DNA from 3 places in the Streptomyces sp. NPDC052036 genome. Region 1 is predicted to be linked to each of the others. Evidence: riboswitches for the same ligand, from Rfam matches in the RefSeq annotation. Region 1 holds a riboswitch; each other region holds the start of a gene.
The links. Region 1 has a riboswitch for thiamine pyrophosphate ahead of AB0L95_RS19015 (thiamine ABC transporter substrate-binding protein). Riboswitches for the same ligand answer to the same signal wherever they lie in the genome.
Positions count from the first base shown of each region.

Region 2: another riboswitch for thiamine pyrophosphate. It lies ahead of AB0L95_RS35950 (cytosine permease); the one in region 1 lies ahead of AB0L95_RS19015 (thiamine ABC transporter substrate-binding protein).
Region 3: another riboswitch for thiamine pyrophosphate. It lies ahead of thiC (phosphomethylpyrimidine synthase ThiC); the one in region 1 lies ahead of AB0L95_RS19015 (thiamine ABC transporter substrate-binding protein).

Region 1 covers NZ_JBFAWW010000012.1:154,632-157,810, forward strand. Annotated here, with positions in the region: gene rlmN (23S rRNA (adenine(2503)-C(2))-methyltransferase RlmN) at 153-1,259, shown strand; TPP riboswitch at 1,326-1,431, shown strand; gene AB0L95_RS19015 (thiamine ABC transporter substrate-binding protein) at 1,517-2,596, shown strand; gene AB0L95_RS19020 (iron ABC transporter permease) at 2,572-3,179, shown strand, end outside.
Region 2 covers NZ_JBFAWW010000043.1:30,015-33,193, forward strand. Annotated here, with positions in the region: gene AB0L95_RS35940 (endonuclease) at 1-143, shown strand, start outside; gene AB0L95_RS35945 (jacalin-like lectin) at 295-1,626, shown strand; TPP riboswitch at 1,720-1,813, shown strand; gene AB0L95_RS35950 (cytosine permease) at 1,805-3,179, shown strand, end outside.
Region 3 covers NZ_JBFAWW010000003.1:271,616-274,794, forward strand. Annotated here, with positions in the region: gene AB0L95_RS07555 (YibE/F family protein) at 1-1,285, opposite strand, end outside; TPP riboswitch at 1,357-1,513, shown strand; gene thiC (phosphomethylpyrimidine synthase ThiC) at 1,506-3,179, shown strand, end outside.

The DNA.
Region 1 (3,179 bases):
TCATCCCATTCACGCGAGTGCGCGCTCTCGGGCCGTCCCTGGGCCGTCCGAAGCCGCTCAGTGACGACCGGCGACGACTACTACTCGTAACGGCAGTCGTGGCGAGCTGCGCCCGCAGGTCACCCGATTGGATCTGCGACACTGGTTGAGCCATGCCTAAGCCCGGAGAACTCACTTTCGTCGCGCCGCGCGGAGCCAAGACCCCGCCGCGGCACCTTGCCGACCTCACGCCCGCCGAGCGCAAGGAGGCGGTCGCCGCGATCGGCGAGAAGCCGTTCCGCGCCAAGCAGCTCTCGCAGCACTACTTCGCGCGGTACTCGCACGACCCGGAGCAGTGGACCGACATCCCCGCCGGTTCGCGCGCCAGGCTCCAGGAGACGCTGCTCCCGGAGCTGATGACGGTCGTACGGCATCTGTCGACCGACCAGGACACCACCCGCAAGACCCTGTGGCGGCTCTTCGACGGGACGCTCGTGGAGTCCGTGCTGATGCGCTACCCCGACCGGGTCACCATGTGCATCAGCTCCCAGGCGGGCTGCGGTATGAACTGCCCCTTCTGCGCCACCGGTCAGGCGGGCCTCGACCGCAATCTGTCCACCGCGGAGATCGTGCACCAGATCGTGGACGGCATGCGGGCGCTGCGCGACGGTGAGATCCCCGGCGGCCCGGCGCGGCTGTCCAACATCGTCTTCATGGGCATGGGCGAGCCCCTCGCCAACTACAAGCGCGTCGTCGGCGCCATCCGCGCCCTCACCGACCCCGCGCCGGACGGGCTCGGGCTGTCGCAGCGCGGGATCACCGTGTCGACCGTAGGCCTGGTGCCGGCCATCCACCGCTTCGCCGACGAGGGCTTCAAGTGCCGTCTCGCGATCTCGCTGCACGCGCCGGACGACGAGCTGCGGGACACCCTCGTGCCCGTCAACACGCGGTGGAAGGTGCGTGAGGTCCTCGACGCCGGGTTCGAGTACGCCGAGAGGTCCGGGCGCCGGCTGTCCATCGAGTACGCCCTGATCCGGGACATCAACGACCAGGCGTGGCGCGGTGACCGGCTCGGCCGGCTGCTCAAGGGCAGGCCCGTCCACGTCAATCTGATCCCGCTCAACCCGACGCCCGGGTCCAAGTGGACCGCGTCACGGCCCGAGGACGAGAAGGCGTTCGTCGAGGCGATCGCCGCCCATGGGGTGCCGGTGACCGTCCGGGACACCCGGGGCCAGGAGATCGACGGAGCGTGTGGTCAGCTCGCGGCCACCGAGCGGTAGTCTGATGGCCGTCCGTATCTCATGGTCCGTAGTTATCCACAGCTGTTCATAGCTTTTCATATCTGCATATTCCGACAGGGGAGCGCCACAGCGCTGAGAGTGCGGGAGAGCCCGCAGACCCTCTGAACCTCGCCCAGGTCATTCTGGGTAGGGAGTTCGGTCTTCACTCGAGCTGTTGCGCCCTGCCCGGGACCCTTCGGGGCTTCCGCGCGGGGCCGCGTCTCTTCCTGGTCACCTCCAGGAGGAAATCAGTGGGCATCACCGGCAGGCAGTTCGCGGCCGTCGCCGTCGGGCTGGGCATGGTCACGCTGTCCGCGTGCGGATCGTCCGGCTCCACGGCAGGGAGCGGCGGCGATCCCAAGACCGTGACCCTCGTCAGCCACGACTCGTGGGCCGCCTCCAAGACCGTCATCGCGGCGTTCGAGAAGGAGTCCGGCTACCACGTCAAGGTCCTCCCCGACGGCGACGCGGGTCAGGCCGTCAACAAGGCGATCCTCACCAAGGACAACCCGCAGGGCGACGTCTTCTTCGGTGTCGACAACACGCTGCTGTCCCGGGCGCTCGACAACGGCCTGTTCCAGCCGTACGCGGCCAAGGGACTCGACCAGGTCGGTGCGCAGTACCAGCTGGACGGGGACAAGCACCGGGTCACGCCGATCGACTACGGCGACATCTGCGTCAACTACGACAAGAAGTACTTCGCCGACCACAAGCTTGCCCCGCCGGCCTCCCTCGACGACCTCACCGAGCCCGCGTACAAGAACCTCCTCGTCACCGAGAACGCCGCCACGTCCTCGCCGGGCCTCGGCTTTCTGCTCGGCACCGCCGCGAAGTACGGCGACAAGGGCTGGCAGGAGTACTGGAGCAAGCTCAAGGGCAACGGCGTGAAGGTGGTCGACGGCTGGGAGCAGGCCTACGAGCAGGAGTTCTCCGGTTCGGCCGCGGGCCGCAAGGCCGGCGGCGACCGGCCGCTGGTCGTCTCCTACGCCTCCTCCCCGCCCGCCGAGGTCGTCTACGCCAAGTCGCGGCCCACGACCGCGCCGACCGGCGTCGCGGCCGGCACCTGCTTCCGTCAGATCGAGTTCGCGGGTCTGCTGAGCAACGCTCACAACCCCAAGGGCGCCAAGGCGTTCCTCGACTTCCTGATCAGCAGGAGGTTCCAGGAGGACATGCCGCTCAACATGTACGTCTACCCGGTCGTGCGGGGCGCGCGGGTGCCCGCCGAGTTCACCGAGTACGGGCCTGCCGCCAAGAACCCCGAGACCATGGCCCCGACGAAGATCGCCGCCAACCGTGACCAGTGGGTCAGGTCGTGGACGTCGCTGGTACTGAAGTAGCCCCGAGGAAGCGGGCGAACCGGGGCGGTGCGGCGCGCGTCGGGCTGATGGCCCTGCCCGTCGCGTTCTTCGCGGTCTTCTTCGCCTACCCCGTCGCCGCGATCGTCGCGCGCGGTCTGCGCGTCGACGGGGTATGGCGCCTAGGGCGCCTGGCGGATGTGCCGGCGCAGCCGGACATCCAGCACGTGCTGTGGTTCACCACCTGGCAGGCGCTCGTCTCCACCACGCTGACCCTGCTCGTGGCGATGCCCGGCGCCTATGTCTTCGCCCGTCTGGACTTCCCCGGCAAACAACTGCTGCGCGCGGTCGTCACCGTGCCGTTCGTGCTGCCCACGGTGGTCGTCGGGACGGCCTTCCTGGCACTCGTCGGCCGCGGTGGACTCCTCGACGACCTGTGGGGCGTCCGGCTCGACACCACCGTGTGGGCCATCCTGCTCGCGCATGTCTTCTTCAACTACGCGGTCGTCGTCCGTACGGTCGGCGGTCTGTGGGCGCAGCTCGACCCGCGCCAGGAGGAGGCCGCGCGGGTGCTAGGCGCCTCCCGCGCCGCCGCCTGGCGGACGGTGACGCTGCCCGCCCTGGG
Region 2 (3,179 bases), on a different contig from region 1:
CGGAGCGGCTCGGCCTGCCCAAGGATCCGCAGCGGCTGGTGCGGCTCGCCGGGGACACCGAACCGGCGGTGCTGTCGGCCGCGTTGGTGCGCGCGGCCCTGGACGAGAACGTGGCGCAGGAGGTCCTGGAACACGCGGCATAGGGTCGTCGTCGACGCTGGGGCGACCGGTGGGTGAAGTCTTCTCCGAAGCGGCAGAAAGCGCATTCCCTCACAGCTTCGGCCGCTACGTTGGCCGTTACGTTTTGGCATGCGCGCAACATCATTCTCCCGTCACCCCAGGAGCCGTACCCCCATGCGCAGACTCCTCGCCACCCTCGCGGCGACGGCCGCCGTGTTCGGTGGACCCACCAGCGCCGCGCCCGCCGCGACGGCGGCCGGCTCGGGCACGTTCCGCGTGCTCACCTACAACGTCGCGGGCCTCCCCGAAGGCCTCTCCAGCGCCCCGACGCCCCGCCAGTCGAGCACGACGACGATCGGCGGGCGGCTCGGCCCGTACGACATCGTCCATGTGCAGGAGGACTTCAACTACCACTCCTACCTGTACGCCTCCGACACACACCCCTACCGCACGCCCACCAGCGGCGGGGCCGGCATCGGCAGCGGCCTCAACACGCTGTCCGGCCTGCCGTACGACACCGATGACTTCGAGCGCGTCCACTGGAACTCGTGCCAGTACGACTCGGGCGACTGTCTCACCCCCAAGGGCTTCACGTTCATGCGGGAACGGCTCGCCGAGGGCGTGTACGTCGACTTCTACGACCTGCACACCAACGCCGGTACGAACGACGGCGACCTGGCCTCGCGCGCGGACAACCTCAGCCAGCTGTCGGACTTCGTCCGCACCCACTCCGCGGGCAACGCCGTCGTGGTGATGGGCGACACCAACACCCGCTACACACGCTCCGGTGACACGATCGCGGAGTTCGCCGCGGCGGCCGGTCTCACCGACGCCTGGGTCCAGCTCGTGCGCGGCGGCACCCCGCCCGCGAAGGGCAGCGACGCACTGGTCTGCGACGAGAACGCGGTCACGAACAGCTGCGAGGTCGTCGACAAGATCCTCTACCGGGGCAGCAAGCTCGTCTCGCTGAACGCCACCTCGTACAACAACGAGCACGCGAAGTTCCTCACCGACGACGGGCTCATGCTCTCCGACCACGACCCGATCACCGCGACGTTCGGCTGGACGCGCAACTCCGCCTTCCAGCTCAGTGACCAGTTCGGCGGGCCGCACGGGGACTACTACAACGACATCGACAGCGTCCCGGCGGGCGCGCGCGCCACGAGCATCACCCTGCGCAGCGGCTCCCGTGTCGACCGTATCGGCCTGACACTGAGCAACGGCACCACGCTCGCCCACGGCGGTACCGGCGGCACGGCGTCGACCCTCACCCTGGGCAGCGGCGAGTACGTGACGAGCGCGCAGCTGTGCGAGGGCACGAACGCCGGCCACACGAGGATCTTCTACGCCAAGTTCACGACCAACCTCGGCAACAGCCTGGCGGGCGGCACCACGACGTCCGACTGCGTGACGCGTACGGCGCCCAGCGGCTGGCAGATCGCCGGATTCCACGGCCGCTCCGGCGACGAGGTCGACAAGACCGGCTTCATCTACACCCAGCGCTGACACCGCACGTCGTAGGGGGAGAAGGGCCGCTGCCGGATCCGGCGGCGGCCCTTCCTTGTGGCACATCCCGGAGCTCGGGTTAATCTTGCCGCCGTACCGGACACGGGGTGCCCCGCCAGGGGCTGAGATCACACCCGTCGAACCTGAACCAGTTCGTACTGGCGGAGGGATGTCTTTCATGCCTGTGGCGCATGTTCCCGGCGGGCTGCCCGCCGACAGCCGGCGAGCCGTCTTCGACGGCCGGATGCCCAGCGCTCCCGGCGATCTCCGGATCGAGGGGCACGGCATCGAACCGGTCCCCGAGACCCATCGCTACGGCGGCGCGGGCCGACTGTTCACGGTGTGGTTCGCACCCAATCTGACCATGACCGGTGTGTTCACCGGCACCATAGGCATCGCGCTCGGCCTGGACTTCACCACCGCGCTCGCCGCCGTCGTCCTCGGCACGGTGATCGGCGCGGTGCCCACCGCCTATCTGAGCACCTGGGGCAGCCGTACCGGCGCCGGGCAGCTTCCGCTCGCCCGGCTCGCGTTCGGGCGGGCGGTCGCGCTGCCCGGTGTGCTGCAGTGGCTGTCGTCGGTCGCCTGGGACGCGCTGATCGGGCTCTTCGGCGGGGACGCGCTGGCGCGGCTGTGCGGCTGGCCGTTCTGGCTGGGGGTCCTTGCCATCATGCTGGCGCAGGGGGCCCTGGGAGTCCTCGGCTACGAGGCCATCCACCGCCTCCAGATCGTCATGACCTTCGTGCTCGCGGCCGCTTTCGCGCTGATCGCCCTGCGGATGTCCGGCAGCGTCCAGGTGGCCGCGACAGGCAGCGCGCACGGCGCCGACCGGGCGGGCGCGTTCGTGCTGACCAGCACCATCGCGCTCAGTCTGGCCCTGTCCTGGGCCCCGTACGCCAGCGACTTCAGCCGCTATCTGCCGCGTGCCACGTCCCGTCCCCGGATGTTCTGGTGCACGCTGCTCGGGCTCGTGGTGTCCTACGTGGCCGTCCAGGCCCTCGGGCTGTGGGGCGCGTCCGCGCTGACCGACCAGACGGCCACCGGGGTGGACGCGCTGCTGGGCGGGGGCGCGGGGGGCGCCTTCGGGCTGCTGGCCGTGGCGCTCGCGGCACTGTGCAGCAACGCGATGAACGACTACAGCGGCTCGCTGGCACTGCAGACCGTGGGCGTACGCATACCGCGCCCGGCGGCGGCCGCGCTCGCCGTGCTGCTCGGCTTCCCGCTGGTGCTGTGGATGCACGCGGCCGACACGACGGCTCGCTTCCAGAACGTCCTGCTGTTCGTGAGCTACTGGATCCCCGGGTTCGTGGCGATCGTGGTCGTGGACTGGCTCGCCCGGCGCGGCACCCGCATCGATCTCGCGGCCGAGGCGGCCCGGCCCCGGCAGGCCTGGCCCCCGGTACTGGCGTTCGCCGTCGCCTTCGCCGCGGCGGTGCCGTTCATGGACACCGGCCTGTACGTGGGCCCGGTCGCCCACGCGCTGCACGGCGCCGACATCTCGTACTACGTGGCGTTCGTGGTGGCGCTCGCGGTGTACGCACCCCTGCGCGCCC
Region 3 (3,179 bases), on a different contig from region 1:
CGACCAGCCCGATCGAGCCCACCAGCGTGCGCACGATCTCCTCGGCGACCAGCTCGCTGCCCGCGACCGAGACCACACTGCTCTGCGCGATCGAGAAGAGCAGCAGCAGGGGCAGGGCCGCACCCGCGTATGCCAGGACGAGCGTGTTGACGACCGAGGCGATGTGGTCGCGGCCGATGCGGATGCCCGCCCGGTACAGCCCGCGCCAGCCCATCGAGGGGTTGGCCTCGTGCAGCTCCCAGACCGCGGACGTCTGGGTGACGGTCACATCGTCGAGGACGCCGAGCGAACCGATGATGACCCCGGCGAGCAGCAGACCGCTCATGTCGATGTGCGGGTACAGGCCGTGGATCAGGCCGGTGTTGTCGTCGGTGTTGCCGGTCAGCGCGGCCCAGCCGATGAACTCCGAGCCGAGGAGACCGATCAGCGACAGGGACACAAGCGTGCCGAGCACCGCCACGGAGGTGCGGGCCGAGAGTCCGTGGCACATATAGAGGGCGAGCAGCATGATGGCGCTCGACCCGACCACGGCCACGAGCAGCGGATTCGAGCCATCCAGGATCGCGGGCAGGACGAAGAGGCTGAGCAGCAGAAAGCTGACGGCCAGCGCGACGAGTGCCATGACGCCGCGCATCCGGCCCACGACCACCACCGCCACGGCGAAGATGCCGGCGAGCAGGGCCATGGGGAACTTGCGGTCCACATCGGTCACCGAGTACTGGAGTTCCTTGGGCGCGGAGGGCTCGTACGCCGCAACGACCTTCTCGCCCTGGTGCAACTGCCGTGACTGGTCCGGCTGGACGATCTCCGTGAACGTACGGCCCTTGTCCTTGCCGGTGTCGACGCGGACGGTCGCCTTCTTGCAGGTGCCGGCAGGCGTCTGCGGGGCCGACGAGCCGCCGGTGAGGGAGGTGTCGCCGACCGGCCCCCCACCCGAGGCGTTCACGGACTTGCAGTCCACCGCCACGACCGTGGTGACCGTGGCCTGCTGGGTCTGCCGGTCGAATCCGACGCCGGAGCGTTTGTGTGACGGGACTCCTCCGGGCCACAGCACCACGAGACCGACGATGACCGCTGCGGTGAACGGGATGAGGATCGCGGCGATGACCTTGCGCAGATGCCGTGACACGGGGGCCGCGGGGCCATGGCTGTGACTGTGGGAGTGGCCGTGTCCACCGTCGGACCCATGGCCGTGCCCGTCTGGGGGGCTGTGTCTGTCGCCCGGGCCGCGGTGGTGCGGCGGCTCGGACGGCGGGTATGAGGGGGGATGCTGCGTCGGGGGCACCCCCCGATCATCGCAAGAACGCGCAAGGCCCACTGTTCAGCTCACCTAATTAGACGCTAGCGTGAAGGGACTTTTGCACACGCGGGAGCTCGGAGCACCGGGCTGAGAGGGCGCTGACCTCCGTAGACGCGATGTTTCACGTGGAACATCAGCGAGCGGAGAGGGCTGTGCCGACCGCTGAACCTGTTACCGGGTAATGCCGGCGTAGGGAGTAGGTCTCATGACCGTCAAGGACGTACGCACGCCTGCCTCCGCTCAGGGAGAAGAGCCTCAGGAGGCCGGGTGGTCCATCGGCTGGCACAAGGCGTATATCGAGGGTTCGCGCCCCGATCTGCGGGTGCCGGTCCGGCAAGTGCATCTCACCAACGGGCAGTCGGTCACCCTGTACGACACCTCCGGCCCGTACACCGATCCGGTCGCCGAGACCGACGTCCGCCGGGGGCTCGCGCCGCTCCGGGAGAACTGGATCATCGTTCGCGGTGACACCGAGGAGTACGCGGGCCGCCCCGTCCGTCCCGAGGACGACGGGATCAAGCACACCTCGCCGCGGGGCGGCCTGCGCAATCTCGACGCGGTGTTCCCGGGACGCCCGCGTCAGCCGCGTCGTGGTCGCGACGGGAACGCGGTGACGCAGCTCGCCTATGCGCGCCGTGGGGAGATCACGCCGGAGATGGAGTTCGTGGCCCTCCGGGAGAACGTTTCGCCCGAGGTCGTCCGTGAGGAGATCGCGGCGGGCCGTGCGGTACTGCCGGCCAACGTCAACCACCCGGAGATCGAGCCGATGATCATCGGCAAGCGGTTCCTGGTGAAGGTCAACGCCAATATCGGCAACTCCGCGGTGACCTCCTCCATCGAGGAGGAGGTCGAGAAGATGACCTGGGCGACCCGCTGGGGCGCCGACACGGTCATGGACCTGTCCACCGGCCGCAATATCCACACCACCCGTGAGTGGGTGCTGCGCAACTCCCCGGTGCCGATCGGTACGGTGCCGCTCTACCAGGCGCTCGAGAAGGTCGACGGCAAGGCCGAGGAGCTGACCTGGGAGATCTACAAGGACACGGTCATCGAGCAGGCCGAACAGGGCGTGGACTATATGACGGTCCACGCGGGCGTGCGCCTGGCGTACGTACCGTTGACGGCGAACCGCAAGACCGGCATCGTCTCGCGCGGCGGCTCGATCATGGCGGCGTGGTGTCTCGCCCACCACAAGGAGTCGTTCCTGTACGAGAACTTCGAGGAACTCTGCGAGATCCTCGCGGCCTACGACGTCACCTACTCGCTGGGCGACGGTCTGCGACCCGGTTCGATCGCCGACGCCAACGACCAGGCACAGTTCGCGGAACTGCGCACCCTCGGGGAACTCGGCCGTATCGCCAGGCGTTTCCATGTACAGACGATGATCGAGGGCCCGGGACACGTCCCGATGCACAAGATCAAGGAGAACATCGATCTGCAGCAGGAGATCTGCGATGAAGCTCCGTTCTATACGCTCGGCCCGCTGACCACGGACATCGCGCCGGCGTACGACCACATCACCTCCGGTATCGGTGCCGCCATGATCGCCTGGTGGGGCACGGCCATGCTCTGCTACGTCACACCCAAGGAGCACCTGGGCCTGCCCAACCGTGACGACGTCAAGACCGGCGTCATCACCTACAAGATCGCCGCCCATGCGGCCGATCTCGCCAAGGGGCACCCGGGTGCGCAGGAGTGGGACGACGCGCTGTCCGACGCGCGCTTCGAGTTCCGCTGGGAGGACCAGTTCAACCTGGCCCTCGACCCGGACACGGCCCGCGACTTCCACGACGAGACCCTTCCCGCCGAACCGGCCAAGACGGCCCACTTCTGCTCGATGTGCGGTCCGAAGTTCTGCTCCATGAAGATCAGCCAGGAC